DNA from 4 places in the Rhizobium sp. PAMB 3182 genome. Region 3 is predicted to be linked to each of the others. Evidence: predicted binding sites of a transcription regulator. Region 3 holds the regulator's gene; each other region holds the start of a gene.
The links. Region 3 encodes LexA, which represses DNA repair genes until DNA is damaged. Its sites were predicted from a motif close to TGTTCNNNNTGTGTTCNG; they were not measured.
Positions count from the first base shown of each region.

Region 1: the regulator LexA is predicted to act here: its motif matches at 1,489-1,506, upstream of uvrA (excinuclease ABC subunit UvrA).
Region 2: the regulator LexA is predicted to act here: its motif matches at 1,616-1,633, upstream of ACU5AZ_RS08070 (DNA recombination protein RmuC).
Region 4: the regulator LexA is predicted to act here: its motif matches at 1,414-1,431, upstream of ACU5AZ_RS08415 (YifB family Mg chelatase-like AAA ATPase).

Region 1 is NZ_CM128607.1:142,727-146,731, forward strand. It holds gene uvrA (excinuclease ABC subunit UvrA) at 1-1,369, opposite strand, end outside; gene ACU5AZ_RS00780 (single-stranded DNA-binding protein) at 1,631-2,146, shown strand; gene ACU5AZ_RS00785 (MarC family protein) at 2,176-2,802, opposite strand; gene gyrA (DNA gyrase subunit A) at 3,019-4,005, shown strand, end outside.
Region 2 is NZ_CM128607.1:1,620,833-1,624,837, reverse strand. It holds gene ACU5AZ_RS08075 (ribokinase) at 1-320, opposite strand, end outside; gene ACU5AZ_RS08070 (DNA recombination protein RmuC) at 367-1,560, opposite strand; gene ACU5AZ_RS08065 (methyl-accepting chemotaxis protein) at 1,855-3,369, shown strand; gene def (peptide deformylase) at 3,459-3,977, shown strand.
Region 3 is NZ_CM128607.1:249,843-253,847, reverse strand. It holds gene ACU5AZ_RS01365 (ComEC/Rec2 family competence protein) at 1-1,098, shown strand, start outside; gene lexA (transcriptional repressor LexA) at 1,092-1,802, opposite strand; gene ACU5AZ_RS01355 (ArnT family glycosyltransferase) at 1,951-3,633, opposite strand; gene ACU5AZ_RS01350 (VOC family protein) at 3,793-4,005, shown strand, end outside.
Region 4 is NZ_CM128607.1:1,695,592-1,699,596, forward strand. It holds gene ACU5AZ_RS08415 (YifB family Mg chelatase-like AAA ATPase) at 1-1,314, opposite strand, end outside; gene gshB (glutathione synthase) at 1,516-2,463, opposite strand; gene ACU5AZ_RS08425 (cupin domain-containing protein) at 2,561-3,058, opposite strand; gene ACU5AZ_RS08430 (sn-glycerol-3-phosphate import ATP-binding protein UgpC) at 3,169-4,005, opposite strand, start outside.

The sequences.
Region 1 (4,005 bases), 110 kb from region 3:
TGATCGACATCTCGGTGACTTCGCCGATATGCAGCTTGCGGATCTTCACCGCCAGCGCCTCGGGCTTCAGGCGAAAGCCGTTGCAGGCCGGGCAGGGGGCGGCCGACATGTAGCGCTCGATTTCCTCGCGCGCCCAGGCGCTGTCGGTTTCCTTCCAGCGGCGCTCGAGGTTCGGCACGATGCCTTCGAAGGTCTTGACCGTCTTGTAGGACCGGGCGCCGTCCGCATAGTGGAACTCGATCTTCTCGTCGGTACCCTTGAGGATCGCTTTCTGTGCGGCGGCACTCAGGGCGCTCCAGCGGTCGCCGAGCTTGAAGCCATAGGTTTTCCCAAGCGCCTCAAGGGTCTGGTTGTAATAGGGCGAGCTCGATTTCGCCCAAGGGGCGATCGCGCCGTCGCGCAGCGTGCGGTCCGGTTCCGGAACGATCAGGTTCTCGTCGATCTTCTGCTGCGAGCCGAGACCGTCGCAGGTCGGGCAGGCGCCGGCCGGATTGTTGAAGGAGAACAGCCGCGGCTCGATCTCGGAAATCGTGAAGCCGGAAACAGGGCAGGCGAATTTTTCCGAAAACAGCACGCGCTCATGCGTCTCGTTCAGCGACTTGTTGGCGGAGCCGCCGGCAGAGGTTTCCTCCGGCGGCAATGGCTTGTCGGCGAATTCGGCGACGGCAAGGCCATCGGCGAGCGTCAGGCAGGTCTCGATGCTGTCGGCAAGGCGGGCGGCCATGTCGGGGCGCACGACGATGCGGTCGACCACCACGTCGATATCGTGCTTGTACTTCTTGTCGAGGGCAGGGGCGTCGGCGATCTCGTAGAACTGGCCGTCGATCTTGACGCGCTGGAAGCCCTTCTTCATGAGCTCCGCGAGTTCCTTCTTGTACTCGCCCTTCCGGCCGCGCACCATCGGCGCCAGTATATAAAGCCGCGTGCCTTCCTCGAAGGCGAGCACCCGGTCGACCATCTGGCTGACCGTCTGGCTCTCGATCGGCAGGCCGGTGGCCGGCGAATAGGGCACGCCGACACGGGCAAACAGGAGGCGCATATAGTCGTAGATCTCGGTCACCGTACCGACCGTGGACCGCGGATTGCGCGATGTCGTCTTCTGCTCGATGGAGATTGCCGGCGACAGTCCTTCGATCTGGTCGACGTCCGGCTTCTGCATCATTTCCAGGAACTGCCGCGCATAGGCGGAAAGGCTTTCCACGTAGCGGCGCTGGCCCTCGGCGTAGATCGTGTCGAAGGCAAGCGAAGACTTGCCGGAGCCCGAGAGGCCCGTCATCACGATCAGGGAATTGCGGGGAAGATCAAGATCGACGCCCTTCAGATTGTGTTCGCGCGCGCCGCGAATGGATATCGTCTTCAACTCGCTCATATTCACATAATCCGGATTGGAATTCCGCCCCTATGTAATGTTACTACGCCGCCTGTCGAGAAGCGGACGCCGCAATTGCCGCAAAAATCGATTCAGTTGACAGGATCATACATATTTAATAGAACAAAAAAAGAACAAAATTCCACATGGGGAAAGCTGTGGATTTCGCCCTCGGGGCAAGCGCGCCTCGGCGCTTTCCTTTAGAGTGGCGCAAGTTTTTACGGAATGGAAGCCGTTTCGGCGGCAATCGAGGTGAAGAGTATGGCAGGCAGCGTCAACAAAGTGATTTTGATCGGCAATCTGGGCGCGGACCCGGAAATCCGCCGTACGCAGGACGGCCGACCGATCGCCAATCTGAGGATCGCGACGTCGGAAAGCTGGCGCGACCGCAACAGCGGCGAGCGTCGGGAAAAGACCGAGTGGCACGCCGTGGTCATCTTCAACGAAGGCCTGTGCAAGGTGGCCGAGCAGTACCTGAAGAAGGGCTCGACCGTTTACATCGAAGGTCAATTGCAGACACGCAAGTGGACCGACCAGAGCGGCCAGGACCGCTACACGACGGAAGTCGTGCTGCAGGGCTTCAACGGCAATCTGACGATGCTCGGCGGTCGTGGCGACGGTGGCGGTGCGCGTGGCGGACGTGACGAAGGCTATGGTGGTGACTATGGCGGCGATTACGGCTCGCCGGCTCCGGCATCCCCGTCGCGCGGCGGCGGCGCTGCGGCACCCTCCGGCGGCGGTTTCTCGCGCGATCTCGACGACGACATCCCGTTCTGAGAACGATTTGGATCGACAGGCAGACGGCGTCAGGCGAAGGCCGATTTGACGCCGTCTATCACGAACTGGACGGAGAGGGCGGCCAGCAGCACGCCCAGGAGCCGGGTGAGGATCGCCCGGCCCGTCATGCCGAGGAAGCGGTCCAGCCGTTCGGCCACCATCAGCACCACCAGCATGATCGCCAGACAGAAGGCGATGACCGTCACGAGGCCGGCCTTTTGAACAGGGCCGTCCAGCGATCCCGACAAAAGGATCGTCGCCGATATGGCGCCCGGGCCGGCAATCAGCGGAATGCCGAGCGGGAAGGCGGCGAGGTCGTGGATCTGGTCCTTGGTCAGCGCCACTTCCTTGGTGTTTTCATGCCGCTGCTGGCGCTTCTCGAAAATCATCTCGAAGGCGATCCAGAACAGGAGCAGTCCGCCCGCCACCCGGAATGCACCCATGGAAATGCCGAGCTGGGTCAGTACCGAGGCCCCGGCGATCGCGAAAAAGGCAAGAATGAAGAAAGCGATGATGACGCCGCGCAGCGCGACCTGCCGGCGCTGGCTCGTCGACATTCCGGCCGTCATGCCGAGAAAGATCGGCGCCAGGCCGGGCGGATCCGTAGTCACCAGAAGCGTGGTGATCGAATTGATGAGAAAATCCGTCGTTGCCATGCGCCCGCCTTGCCCCTTTTCCGTTCCGTTTTAGCCCGGTGGGCGGCAGATGCCTAGAGCGGCGGCCGGTGTTTGGCGGCCAAGACTTGCAAAGGGGCATGCCAATGCCTTACTGCAGGCCAAAAGCCTGTTCAAAACCCGGCTTCAAATTGGCACCCCCGAACGCTTTCCGATATAACCCGGATAGTGATTCTGACAATGAGAACGTGAACCGTTTTGACCGAACATAGCACACCTGGCAGCGGGTCTAACCCGCCCGGCATCGAGCCGATTTCCATCATGGAGGAAATGCAGCGGTCTTATCTCGACTACGCAATGAGCGTGATCGTGAGCCGCGCGCTTCCCGACGTCCGCGACGGACTGAAGCCAGTGCACCGGCGCATCCTTTTTGGCATGTCCGAACTCGGCGTCGACTGGAACAAGAAATACGTCAAATGCGCCCGCGTGACCGGTGACGTGATGGGTAAATACCATCCGCACGGCAATTCGGCGATCTACGATGCGCTGGCCCGTATGGCGCAGGACTGGTCGTTGCGGCTGCCGCTGATCGACGGGCAGGGCAATTTCGGCTCGATCGACGGCGACCCGCCGGCAGCCGAACGCTACACCGAGTGCCGCCTGCAGAAGGCCGCCCATTCGCTCCTCGACGATCTCGACAAGGAAACGGTCGACTTCCGCGAAAACTACGACGGCACCCTGTCGGAGCCCGTTGTCGTTCCCGCCAAGTTCCCGAACCTGCTGGTCAATGGCGCGGGCGGCATCGCCGTCGGCATGGCGACCAACATCCCGCCGCACAATCTCGGCGAAGTGATCGACGGCTGCGTCGCGCTCATCGACAATCCGGCGATCGAACTGCCGGAGCTGATGGAAATCATTCCGGGACCGGACTTCCCGACGGGCGCCCTGATCCTCGGCCGCGCCGGCATCCGCTCGGCCTACGAGACGGGCCGCGGCTCGGTCATCATGCGTGGCCGGGCGACCATCGAGCCGATGCGCGGCGACCGCGAGCAGATCATCATCACCGAGGTTCCCTATCAGGTGAACAAGGCGACGATGATCGAGAAGATCGCCGAATTGGTGCGCGACAAGCGCATCGAAGGCATTTCGGACCTGCGCGACGAATCCGACCGCCAGGGCTACCGCGTGGTCGTCGAGCTGAAGCGCGACGCCAATGCCGACGTGATCCTGAACCAGCTCTACCGC
Region 2 (4,005 bases), 1.4 Mb from region 3:
ACCACGGCGATCATGTTCTCGCCGTCCGAACCCACCAGGATGAGGGCGGTTCCGGTCGGTTCGTCCGTTTCCTTGACCATGGAGAGACCCGTGCCGGCCTCCTTCAGCATGGCGATCGCCGATCCGGCAAACTCGTCCCGGCCGATCGCGCCGGCCATTTCGACGGTCGAACCGGCCCGCCGTGCGGCCAGCGCCTGGTTGGAGCCCTTGCCGCCGGCGGCGGTGGAAAATCCGTTGCCGGACACCGTTTCGCCCGGCTTCGGCAGGTGGCCGACCGTGGCGATGAGGTCGAGATTGATGGAACCGAGTATGGTGATCATGAATGCAGGCCCTGTCTGAAATTCGGCGCGACACTGCCCGACAGGATCACTCCTCGTCAACCAGTCTCAGCGTCAAATGCCCGGTCCTGCTTTCGACCGTGCGGTCCGGGCGGGCAGCCGTTGCGGACGGCGCGGGCGCCAGGGGCGCCTGCTGCAGCTCCAGCGCCGCGATCTTGTCGCCGCGCCGCGTGAGTTTCGCCGTCGAGGTCAGGATCTGCTCGACATCCTTCTCTGCCATGTTGAAATGCGCCTGCAGCTTGCGCACCCGGTCGTCCAGACGCCCGAGGTCGTCCATGAGGATTGCGACTTCGCCCTGGATCAGGTGCGCCTGTTCGCGCATGCGCTGGTCTTTCAGCATCGCCTGGATGACCTGGATCGACAGCATCAGGAGCGACGGCGAGACGATGATCACCCGGCTGCGCTGGGCCTTCTGGACGACCGCCTCGAATTCCTCGTGAATGCTGGCGAAGATCGATTCGGACGGCACGAACAGGAAGGCCATCTCCTGCGTTTCGCCGGCGATCAGGTATTTCTCCGCAATGTCGCGGATATGCGTTTCAAGATCCCGCCGGAACTGTAAGGCGCGCGACTTGCGGTCGTCGGCAGTGGCGGCGTCGCGCATCGCATTCCAGCCTTCGAGTGGAAATTTCGCGTCGATGACGAGCGACGGCGCGCCGTTCGGCATCGTCACGGTGCAGTCCGGACGGGAGCCGTTGGAAAGCGTCGCCTGGAAATGATAGCCGCCCATCGGCAGGCCGTCGGCGATGATCGCCTCCATGCGCGCCTGGCCGAAGGCGCCACGGGTCTGCTTGTTGGAGAGGATCGCTTGCAGCCCGACGACGTCCTTGGCGAGCGTCTGGATGTTGTTCTGCGCGGCGTCGATGACGGCGAGCCGCTCCTGCAGCTTGCGCAGATTGTCGCCGGTCGCCCGCGTCTGCTCGTGGATGGAGCTGCCGAGCCGGTGCGCCATGCCGTCGAGCCGATGGCCGATGGCATGGTTCAGTTCCTGTTGGCGCGCGCCGAACACGTCCGCCATGGCGGCAAGCCGGCCCTGCATCTCGGTCTGGCTGCGCAGCAGTTCCATCATCTGGGTGCGGGCCGCCTGCTGCTCCCGGACGGCCTTGCCGCGCAGGCGCAGCAAGACAAGCAGCACCAGCAACATGATCACAAAAGCGGCGACGGCGGCTGCCGGAAAGGCGGGCATATTGGCCAGTTCGGCAAGGGAAGGCAGATGCGGCATGGCGCTCCAGGGGGCTTTCGGTGGTCTGGACGGCAGTATGGCACGACGGTCGAGAGAGATCAAATAGGGAACAAAATTGGCGTGGCCATATGTTGCCCGGATGCTCAACCAATCGTTAAGGGTGCAGAACTAGAGGGGATGCAGCTTGGGTTAGAATTCCACCCCAAGATGTAAGGATATTCCACATAGTGTTTTTATATTTTAGCGGATTTTAAATAAACCGTTAGAATAGTGAAAGTTATGCAGCAGCGAAGGGTGGCCTGATGGTCACGATCGCGGAACCGGGGGATAAGCATGACAGCGCAACAAGGTAAGTCAGATCTTGCAGATCGCCTGGACTTCGTGGGTCTCGACCACGATGCCAGGAAGAGCCTGCAGGACGTCAGCGATGTCATTCGCGAATCGATCGGCCCTGCGCTGGACACTTTCTACGCCAAGGTCAAAAAGACCCCGCATACCGCGGCGTTCTTCCGCAATGACGATCATGTCGCCGGCGCCAAGAAGCGCCAGATGGAACACTGGGCCATCGTCAGCGCCGCAAAATATGACGAAAGCTATGTGGATGGCGTGACGGCGGTGGGCCGCGCCCACGCCCGCATCGGCCTGGAACCGCGCTGGTACATCGGCGGCTATGCCGTCCTCATGGACCAGCTCGTCAGGGCGCTGGTCGACAAGCGCTGGCCGAGCCGCTTCGGCAAGGGCAAGTCTGCCCGGCTGGCCGACGAGATCGGCGCGGTCGTCAAGGCGGCGCTGCTGGACATGGACTACTCGATTTCCGTCTACCTCGACATCCTGGCCCGCGAACGCGCCGAGGCCGAGGAGGCCAAGCGGATCGCGGAGGCGGAGCAGGCCGCAGCGCTGGCCGAACTCACCAAGGCGCTTGACGCGCTGTCCGAGGGAGACCTGGAGGCACGGCTGCCGCAGGACATGCCGGGCAATTTCGCCAAGATGGTCGCCGACTACAACCAGGCCATGGACGGACTGCGCGAGACGATCGGCACCGTGGGAAGCGCCGCAGAACGCATCCTTAGCGAGACGACCGGCATTTCCGAATCGGCCGACGATCTGGCGCATCGCACGGAACAGCAGGCCGCAGGCCTTGAGGAAAGCACCGCCGCGCTGCACGAGCTGACACAGAACGTGACGACGACCGCCGAGGGCGCCGCCAAGGCATCGGGTGCGGTCAAGGCCGCCCTGAACGAGGCGGAAACCTCCGGCGCCGTGGTGCGCCAGGCGGTGACCGCGATGGGCGAGATCGAAAAGTCGTCGGACGAGATTTCCAAGATCATCGGCGTCATCGACGAGATCGCCTTCCAGACCAACCTGCTGGCGCTCAATGCCGGCGTCGAGGCGGCGCGTGCCGGTGACGCCGGCCGCGGCTTTGCCGTCGTCGCACAGGAAGTGCGCGAACTGGCGCAGCGCTGCGCCGGCGCGGCGAAGGAAATCAAGGGCCTAATCTCGCAGAGCTCTAGCCAGGTGCAGTCCGGTGTCGGACTGGTCAATAGCACGGGCGAGGCGCTGGAAAGCATCATCCACCGCATCGGCGAGATCGACGCGACGGTTTCCGGCATCGCCGGCGCCGCCTCCGATCAGTCCGGTGGCCTGCGCGAGGTCAACCAGGCGATCGCCGCCATGGACCAGATCACCCAGCAGAACGCAGGCATGGTGGAACGCACCTCCGGCCAGACGCGCGCACTGCGCGACGAAGTCGAGCGGCTGACGATGGCACTGCGCCGCTTCCGCACCCACGGTGGCGAACGGCAGTCGAACGACGCCGGGCATTTCCAGCCGTTGCGCCGCAGCGCCTGACGAACAGGGCGTATGCCGGCGAAAAAAGTTTCGCCGGCTTTGTTTGTCCGCATTCACTCCGCGCAAAAGATGGGGTAAGGGACGACGCCATGACGATCAAACCACTTATCATACTGCCGGATCCGGTGCTGCGTCAGCTCTCCGCCCCCATCGAACAGGTGGGCGACGATGTGCGCAAGCTGGCCGACGACATGCTGGAAACCATGTATGACGCCCCCGGCATCGGCCTGGCCGCGATCCAGATCGGCGTGCCGAAGCGCATGCTGGTGATCGACGTGTCGCGCGACGACGAGGACAAGGCGCCGCAGGTTTTCATCAACCCGGAAATCCTCGCCACGTCCGATGACCGTTCGGTCTACGAGGAGGGGTGCCTTTCCATCCCGAACTACTATGCCGAGGTGGAACGCCCGGCATCGCTCACCGTGCGCTATGTCGACCGCGATGGCAAACAGCAGACCATGGATGCCGACGGCCTGCTGGCGACCTGCCTGCAGCACGAAATCGATCACCTGAACGGCATCCTGTTCATCGATCACATCTCCAAGCTGAAGCGCGATATGGTGATCCGCAAGTTCACCAAGGCGGCCAAGAGCGGCGGCAAGCTCTGAAAAGGGCTTGATTTGCGGCCGATAAGTC
Region 3 (4,005 bases):
GCGCTGGCGCTCACATCGGCGATCGGCGGGACGGCAACGGCGGTCTTCGCGCTGGAGCATTTCTACCGCCTCGCACCCTATGGCTTTGCCGCCAATCTCATCGCCATGCCGGTCGTCACCTTCGTGGTCATGCCGGCCGGCTTGGTCTCCGTCCTCGCCATGCCGTTTGGGCTCGAGCATTGGCCGCTACGCCTCATGGGGGTTGGGTTGGACATCGTCATCGCGGTGGCCCGAGATGTCACCGGCTGGGACAGCGGCGTGTCATCCGGACGCCTGCCTCCCTACGCCTTCGAACTCTCAGTCGCCGGCTTTCTGCTCCTGGTCCTGTTGCGCAGTCGTCTCAGATATCTTGGCCTGCCGCTGATGGCCGCGGCGGTTGCGCTGATCGCGTACGGACCGACAAACTCGTCTCCTGCGCTGATTATCAGCGAGGACGGCAGGCTGGTGGCCCGCATTGCCGATGGACGGCTCGAGACCAACCGCAGTCGTCCGCCATCTTTCATCTTCGAACAATGGCAGCGGGCGCTCGCCATGCCGAAGGGTGAGGGGCCGGACATGGCGGATGGGGATCCGGTCCCGCCTGACCGGACAGGAGGAGGAGAAGGAGGAGAACCGCCACGGCTGCCGGCCTCCGTCTTGAATGCGGAGCGATTGGCCATGGAGACGGCCCTGAATGGAGAGATATCCCCCTTCCACTGCAGGAAGGCCGCCTGGTGCGCCGGTCAGGTTACGGCGTCGGGCGGAACCGCATTGCGGGTGGTGACGGTGGAAAAACCCGCCTATGCCGGACCCGCCTGCGACATCGCCGATGTGGTCATCGTGCCGTTCCGGCTCGGCTACGACACGTGCCGCTCGGGCGCGACATTGCTTACGGCGGAACGTCTGCGAAGAACCGGATCGATCGAACTCCATGCGGCGTTGGATGGCATCGGCTTTGAGGCCAGGACGGCAGTCGGCGCAATCGACCGCCCCTGGACCCGGCATCGATATTATGACTGGCGGGCAAATAGCTTCCTGGCCACGCAGGAAACAGCCACATGGCCGCTTGTTCCGCATCCGCGTGATACGGACGCAGCCAGGCGTGTCACCGGTCAGTGATAGCGGCGGATGAGGCCGACGAGCTTGCCTTGGACCTTCACCCGATCGGAGGCGAAGATACGCGTCTCATAGGCCGGGTTGGCGGCTTCGAGTGCAATCGACGCACCCTTGCGGCGGAAGCGCTTGAGCGTTGCTTCCTCGTCGTCGACCAAGGCCACGACGATCTCGCCCGGATTGGCGCTGCTGACATTCTTGATGATGACGGTATCGCCATCGAGGATGCCGGCCTCGATCATCGAGTCGCCCTTGACCTCCAGCGCATAGTGTTCGCCGGAGCCCAGCATTTCCATCGGCACGGACAGGCTGTGCGTGTTGTTCTGGATGGCGGAGATCGGCACACCGGCGGCGATGCGGCCCATGACCGGGACGCTGACGGTGTCGTTCGCAGGTTCCGGTGCCTTGGGCGCCGGGGCGAGCTTCGGCTTGCCGAGGCTGCCTTCGATGACGCTTGGCGAAAAGCCGCGCCGTGGCTGCAGGCTCGGCGAATAGGCTTCGGGAAGCTTGATGACCTCCAGCGCGCGCGCCCGGTTCGGCAGGCGGCGGATGAAGCCGCGCTCCTCGAGCGCCGTGATCAGCCGGTGAATGCCGGACTTGGACGCGAGATTGAGTGCATCCTTCATCTCGTCAAAGGATGGCGGAACGCCGGATTCCTTCATCCGCTCGTGAATGAAGAGAAGCAGTTCCTGTTGCTTTCGCGTCAGCATGAATCGGCACCTTCCAGAATCATGAAACAAATACAGAACGGACACTATATGTTCCCACTGTGTTCCGCAAGTGCCTAAAATATCGTGAAAGCGGGGGCCGGTGTCGCAGGAACTGCCGATTTTTCCTGCTGCGGGTCGGCTATGAGCGTTAGCGAGCCGGATCGACTGCGATGTAGGCGCGCTCGGCTTCCGCTGCGCGTGCCTCGGCGAGCGTGCCGGAGAGAACGGCCTTCATGAGGACGGCCGGATCGATCGAACGCCAGCCGCCACTGACCGCCGTCACGTCGTACCCGTCGGCGGCGAGCCGGTCGGCTTCCGTCTTCTCCAGCGTGATGACGGCCTTGAAGCGATCGCCGGCTTCGACGTCCGCAAGCTTTCGTCGCTGCAGGAAAGGTCGTTCGACGCCGCTGTGCAACCGTGCCTCGGAGGCGACGATGTCAGACCCCAGGAAGACGATGTCGTCGGCGGGCAGGTCGAGTTGGGCGACCTTGTCGGCGATCGGCTTTCCAAGGTCGGGCATGCCGAAGGCGGCGACGACGGGATAGATGGCAAGCAGGATCGCCATAGGCAGGGCGGAGAGCGCCAGAACCTTGGGCCGGAAGGCCTGGCGATTGGCGATGCGCCAGACGAGAAGCAGGCCGAGGGCAATGGCAACCACGATCGCAACCGTTACCTTGGCACTCAGCAGCTGCGCCGAGACGCCGTAGAGGATGGCGAAGGTGAGGGCCAGGCCGATCGCCGAGAATTTGAGAAACAGGCTTAGATAGCGTGATGTCGTCTCGCGATCGAAGGAGGCGAGGCCGACCGCCATCAGGATCGACAGAGCGGGAAGCGACGGAATGATGTAGCGGTGATCCGGCTTGAAGGCTGGCGCGAACATGGCGATGTTGAGCGCGATCCAGCCCGCGAGCAGCAGCGCCGATGCGCCGAGCTGCCGGAAGCCCGGTACTTTGCGCGTGGCGATCGCGGTCGCCGCAATCACGAAAAGCCAGCCGATCACAGGCGCCAGCAGGCCGGCAACGCTGAGACCGACGGAATCGAACACCGCGAACACCGAGAATTCCAGCTTGGTGCGCACCTGATCGCCGACGAACTGGTTGTCGAGCGCCGAGCTCGACCGCAGCACCTGGTAGACGAACCACCAGCCGGCAAGAGCCATGGAGAAGAGAATCGGCAGCGGGGCGATCAGCCGGCGAAAATGAACGCGGCACGAGGGAAAGAGGACGATCAGGCCGAAGACGCAGGCCGGTGGCGCCAGCGCCGGAATGCCCTTCGTCAGGATCGCCATCGCCGTTCCGCCATAGGCAAGCCAGGCGTCCCATCTGTCTTCTTCGTCGCCGAAGAGCAGGCCGGCAAAGCCGTAAAGCGCCACCAGCATGAACAGCGTCAGCGGAATGTCGGGAATCGCCGTGACGGCGGAGCGCAGGAAGACGAAGTTGCCGGCGAGCATGGCGAGCGAGAACAGGGCGATCTCATCGTCGCCCGTCAGCCGCTTGGCCAGCCTGTAGGTGACGAACAGGATGGCGGCTGCGCCGAGCAGCCAGAAGATGCGCGAGCCGATGACGCCTATGCCGAAGATTTTCATGCCGGCGACGCTCATCCAGTAGGCAAACGGCGGCTTCTTCAGCCGCACAGCATCCTCGCCGGTGCGCGGCGTCAGGTAGTCGCCGCTCTCCATCATCAGCGCCGCGCCCTGTGAATAGTGGCGCTCGTCCGGATAATGCAGGATCATGCTCTCGGCGAAGGGAAAGATCGCGACTAGGAAGGCAATGACGAAGATCGCCGCGATCGTGCGGTTCGAACTCGCAATGGCGGCAAGCGTCTGCGGCATGTCGGCGCGGTTTCCCATTGATGCGTTGTGCGGTCACCTCTGTCCACATTTTCGCCGGCAAATCAACCGATGGCGGGGTGGGGCGACGAATGTTCGCGCCAAGACTTGCAAATCGGCCACGGATGAAGCACATCAGCGGCGAAATGGAGGAAGTCGCACATGGATGCAACCGGGTCTGCCGGCCGCCGCCTTCTGGATCATCTGGTTCTGCCGGTGACGTCGATCGCGATGTCCCGCGCGCGGCTCGCCCAACTCGGCTTCACCGTCGCCCCCGACGGCATTCATCCCTTTGGCACTGCGAATTCCTGCGTCTTCCTGTCCGATGGCACCTATCTGGAGCCGCTGGCAGTAGCCGATCGTGAGGCCTGCGAG
Region 4 (4,005 bases), 1.4 Mb from region 3:
GGTCGAAGCGCGGGCATTGATGCGCAACCGCGCCTCGCCGAGCGCGGCAAAGCGGTCGCGTTGCAAAGCGCGGGCGCGGGCCACGCGCCTAGCGATATCGGCACTCGCTTCCGCAGCGACCGGTTGGATGAGATCGATGGCTGAGACGGCGGGCACGTCGATGCGGATATCGATACGGTCGAGAAGCGGCCCGGAAATGCGGGCCTGATAATCCGCGGCGCAGCGCGGACCGCGGGCGCAGGAATGCCCCGGCTCGCCGGCCATGCCGCAGCGGCAGGGGTTCATGGCGGCGACGAGCTGGAACTCGGCCGGATAGGAAACGCGATGATTGGCGCGGGCGATGATGCATTCGCCGGTTTCCAGCGGCTGGCGCAGTGCATCAAGCGCCTGCGGCGAGAATTCCGGCAGTTCGTCGAGAAAGAGAACGCCGTGATGGGCAAGCGACGCCTCCCCCGGCTTCGCCCTCAACCCGCCGCCGACGAGCGCGGCCATGGTCGCCGAGTGGTGCGGCGTGCGATACGGCCGGCGGTCGGAGAGCTTGCCGCCGGAGAGCTGTCCGGCAATCGAATGGACCATGGAAACGTCGAGCAGTTCGCCGGCCGACAGCGGTGGCAGGATGGACGGCAGGCGCGACGCCAGCATCGATTTCCCAGAACCGGGCGGGCCAACCATCAGCAGATTATGCCCTCCGGCCGCGGCCACTTCCAGCGCCCGCTTGGCGCTTTCCTGCCCCTTGATCTCAACCAGATCCGGCAGGTTTGCCGGATTGGCGCGGATCGCCGCCTTCGGACGTGAGAGGACCTGCGTGCCGCGGAAATGATTGGCGAGCGCGATCAGGCTGCGGGGCGCCAGAATGTCGATATCGGCGCCGGCCCAGGCGGCCTCCGGGCCGCTTTCGGCCGGGCAGATCAAGCCCTTGCCGAGCGCATTGGCGCCGATCGCGGCCGGCAGCGCACCGGCGACAGCGGCAATCGTACCGTCGAGATTGAGTTCGCCGAGCACCACATAGCCGCCGAGCGCATCCGCCGGAATGGCGCCAAGCGCCGCCATCAATCCGAGCGCAATCGGCAGGTCGAAGTGGGAGCCTTCCTTCGGCAGGTCCGCCGGCGCCAGATTGACCGTGACGCGCTTGCCCGGCAGCGACAGGCCGGAGGCATGCAAAGCAGCCTGCACCCGTTCCCGGCTTTCGGCCACCGCCTTGTCCGGCAGGCCGACGATCTGGATGCCCACCTTGCCGGGGGCGACCATGACCTGAACATCGACGGGCACGCCCTCGATGCCCTGGAATGCAACCGTACTGACGCGAGCGACCATGCCTGTCCCCTCCATCATGGAAGCGGCAGGCACAACCATCGCCTGCCGGGCTCTTCATGAGCTACCGGAGGCAGTGTTGCATATCAGATCGGACAAGACAAGAACATTAACGGAACAAACACACGCAAGGATAGCCTGACGGTTGCACCAGGTTGCAGCCCGAGAACAGGTGGGGTCCACTGCGGTTCAAGGAACCCGCGATCAGGTCCGTTTGCGCTCGATCGCATCCCAGAGAAGCGAGGCGATGTCGGCGCCGCCGAACTTCTTCACCTCGCGGATGCCGGTCGGGGACGTCACGTTGATCTCGGTCATGTAGTCGCCGATGACGTCGATGCCGACGAGGAGGAAGCCGCGTTCCTTCAGCGACGGGCCGATGCGCTCGCAGATTTCCTTCTCGCGCGCCGTCAGTTCGGTCGCCTCTGCCCGGCCGCCGACATGCATGTTGGAGCGGCTGTCTGTTTCGGCGGGAACGCGGTTGATTGCGCCGGCGAACTCCCCGTCGACGAGGATGATGCGCTTGTCGCCCTTGCGGACGGCCGGCAGATACTGCTGGGCGATGAAGGGCTCGCGGAACATCTGGTCGAACATTTCGAGAAGCGAGGTGAAGTTGCGATCGTCGCGCGAGGAGTGGAAGACACCGGCGCCACCATTGCCGTAGAGCGGCTTCAAGATGATGTCGCCCATCTCGTCGCGGAAGCGGGCGATCTCGGCGAAATCGCGGGTGATCAGCGTCTGCGGCATCAGGTCGGCGAATTCGGTGACGAAGATCTTCTCCGGCGAATTGCGCACCCATGCCGGATCGTTGACGACCAGCGTCTTCGGGTGGATACGTTCCAAGAGATGCGTCGAGGTGATGTAGGCCATGTCGAAAGGCGGATCCTGGCGCAGCAGGACGACGTCCATGGTCGACAGATCGACGCGCTCCGGCGCGCCGAGCGTGAAATGGTCGCCCTTGACGTCGCGCAGTTCCATCGGCTCGACGGTCGCATAGACCTTGCCGTCGCGGAGACTCAGCTTGTTCGGCGTGTAATGGAAAAGCTTGTAGCCGCGCGATTGCGCTTCAAGGCTCATGGCGAAGGTGGAATCACCGGCGATGTTGATGCCGGACACATGATCCATCTGGACCGCTACATTCTTGATCGCCGCCATGAGAACTCCCCGTTTGAAAGGCCATCCTCATTTAGGGTGAGGCGGCCCGAATGGCAACGGGCCGCAAGCTGCGATTTGCGGTCGGGAGGCTGCCTGATCAGGCAGCCCATTGCGCGCTGGCGCGAGACGCCCGCGGGCTTGCGAGCCGCGTCATGGCCGCAATGAGCATCGAGCGTGGCTTGGGCAGGACCGCGACCTTCCTGACATAGTTTTCGACCCGCCAGGTCGCCCAGGTACCACTGGCGAAATAGCCGACATCACCCTGGCGCAAGACGGTGACAGTTCCGTCTTCAGCCGTGACCTCGACTTCCCCTTCGAGGATCAGGACGGTCTCTTCCCAGCTGAAGTTCCATCGGAACGTGCCGGCGGTGCAATCCCACACGGCGGTCATGACGGCACGATTTTCCGACTCGGGCTGGAAGCCGCAACGCGCTTCCGGATTTCCCTCGATGATCCAGTCCGGATTGATGGGCGCCGGCTTCATCTCGAATGCGTCGAGCCCGCTCGCGACGACAGGGCTTCGCGCCGACTCGTTCGAGCGGTTGCGTACCTTGATCGCCAGAACGACGGCGGCGGCAATGAATTTCAAAGGCATGGTATCCCCCACATGCTGTTTGTGCCGAAAAGGCCTAGCATGCAGGGGGTTTCGTCCCGGTTCACCCGCTCGTTAAAATTTTAGCGAGCGGGTCGCTTAGCGCATGCCGCTCAGGCACCCGCCGCCACAATGCGCCGGCCCGAAGAGGTCTCGAAGAAATGCAGCCGCTCGGGAACGATCGAAAAGGCGACATCGTCGCCGATCGGGGTTTGCGCCGGCACGGCGGCGCTCAGCATTTCGTCGCCGACCATGCCGTGGACCAGACGCTGCGAACCGAGCTCCTCGACATAGGAGACCTTCATGCGGATCACACCGTCCTCGGAGACCTTCATGTCCTCGGCGCGCATGCCGACGGTCAGCGGACCGGACGGAAGCGAGCGGCCCTCAAGATCGATCACGGCCGAGCCGATCGTCAGCTGGTTGCCTTCGACGGCTGCCTTGGCGAGGTTCATCGCCGGCGAGCCGATGAAGCTCGCGACGAAGGTGGAGGCCGGATTGTGATAGACGTCGAGCGGCGTGCCGATCTGCTCGATGCGGCCGCCATTCAGCACCACCAAGCGGTCGGCCAGCGTCATGGCTTCGAGCTGATCGTGGGTGACGTAGATCGACGTCGTGCCGAGACGGCGCTGCAGCTGCTTGATCTCGCCGCGCATGGAGACGCGCAGCTTGGCGTCGAGGTTCGACAGCGGCTCGTCGAAGAGGAAGGCCGCCGGCTTGCGCACGATGGCGCGGCCCATGGCGACGCGCTGGCGCTGGCCGCCGGACAAGGCGCGCGGCTTGCGGTCGAGATAGGGCTCCAGCTGCAGCATGCGGGCCGCTTCGGCGACGCGCGCGTCGATCTCGGCCTTCGGCGTGCCGCGGTTTTTCAGACCGTAGGCCAGGTTCTGGTAGACGCTCATATGCGGATAGAGCGCATAGTTCTGGAACACCATGGCGATGTCGCGTTC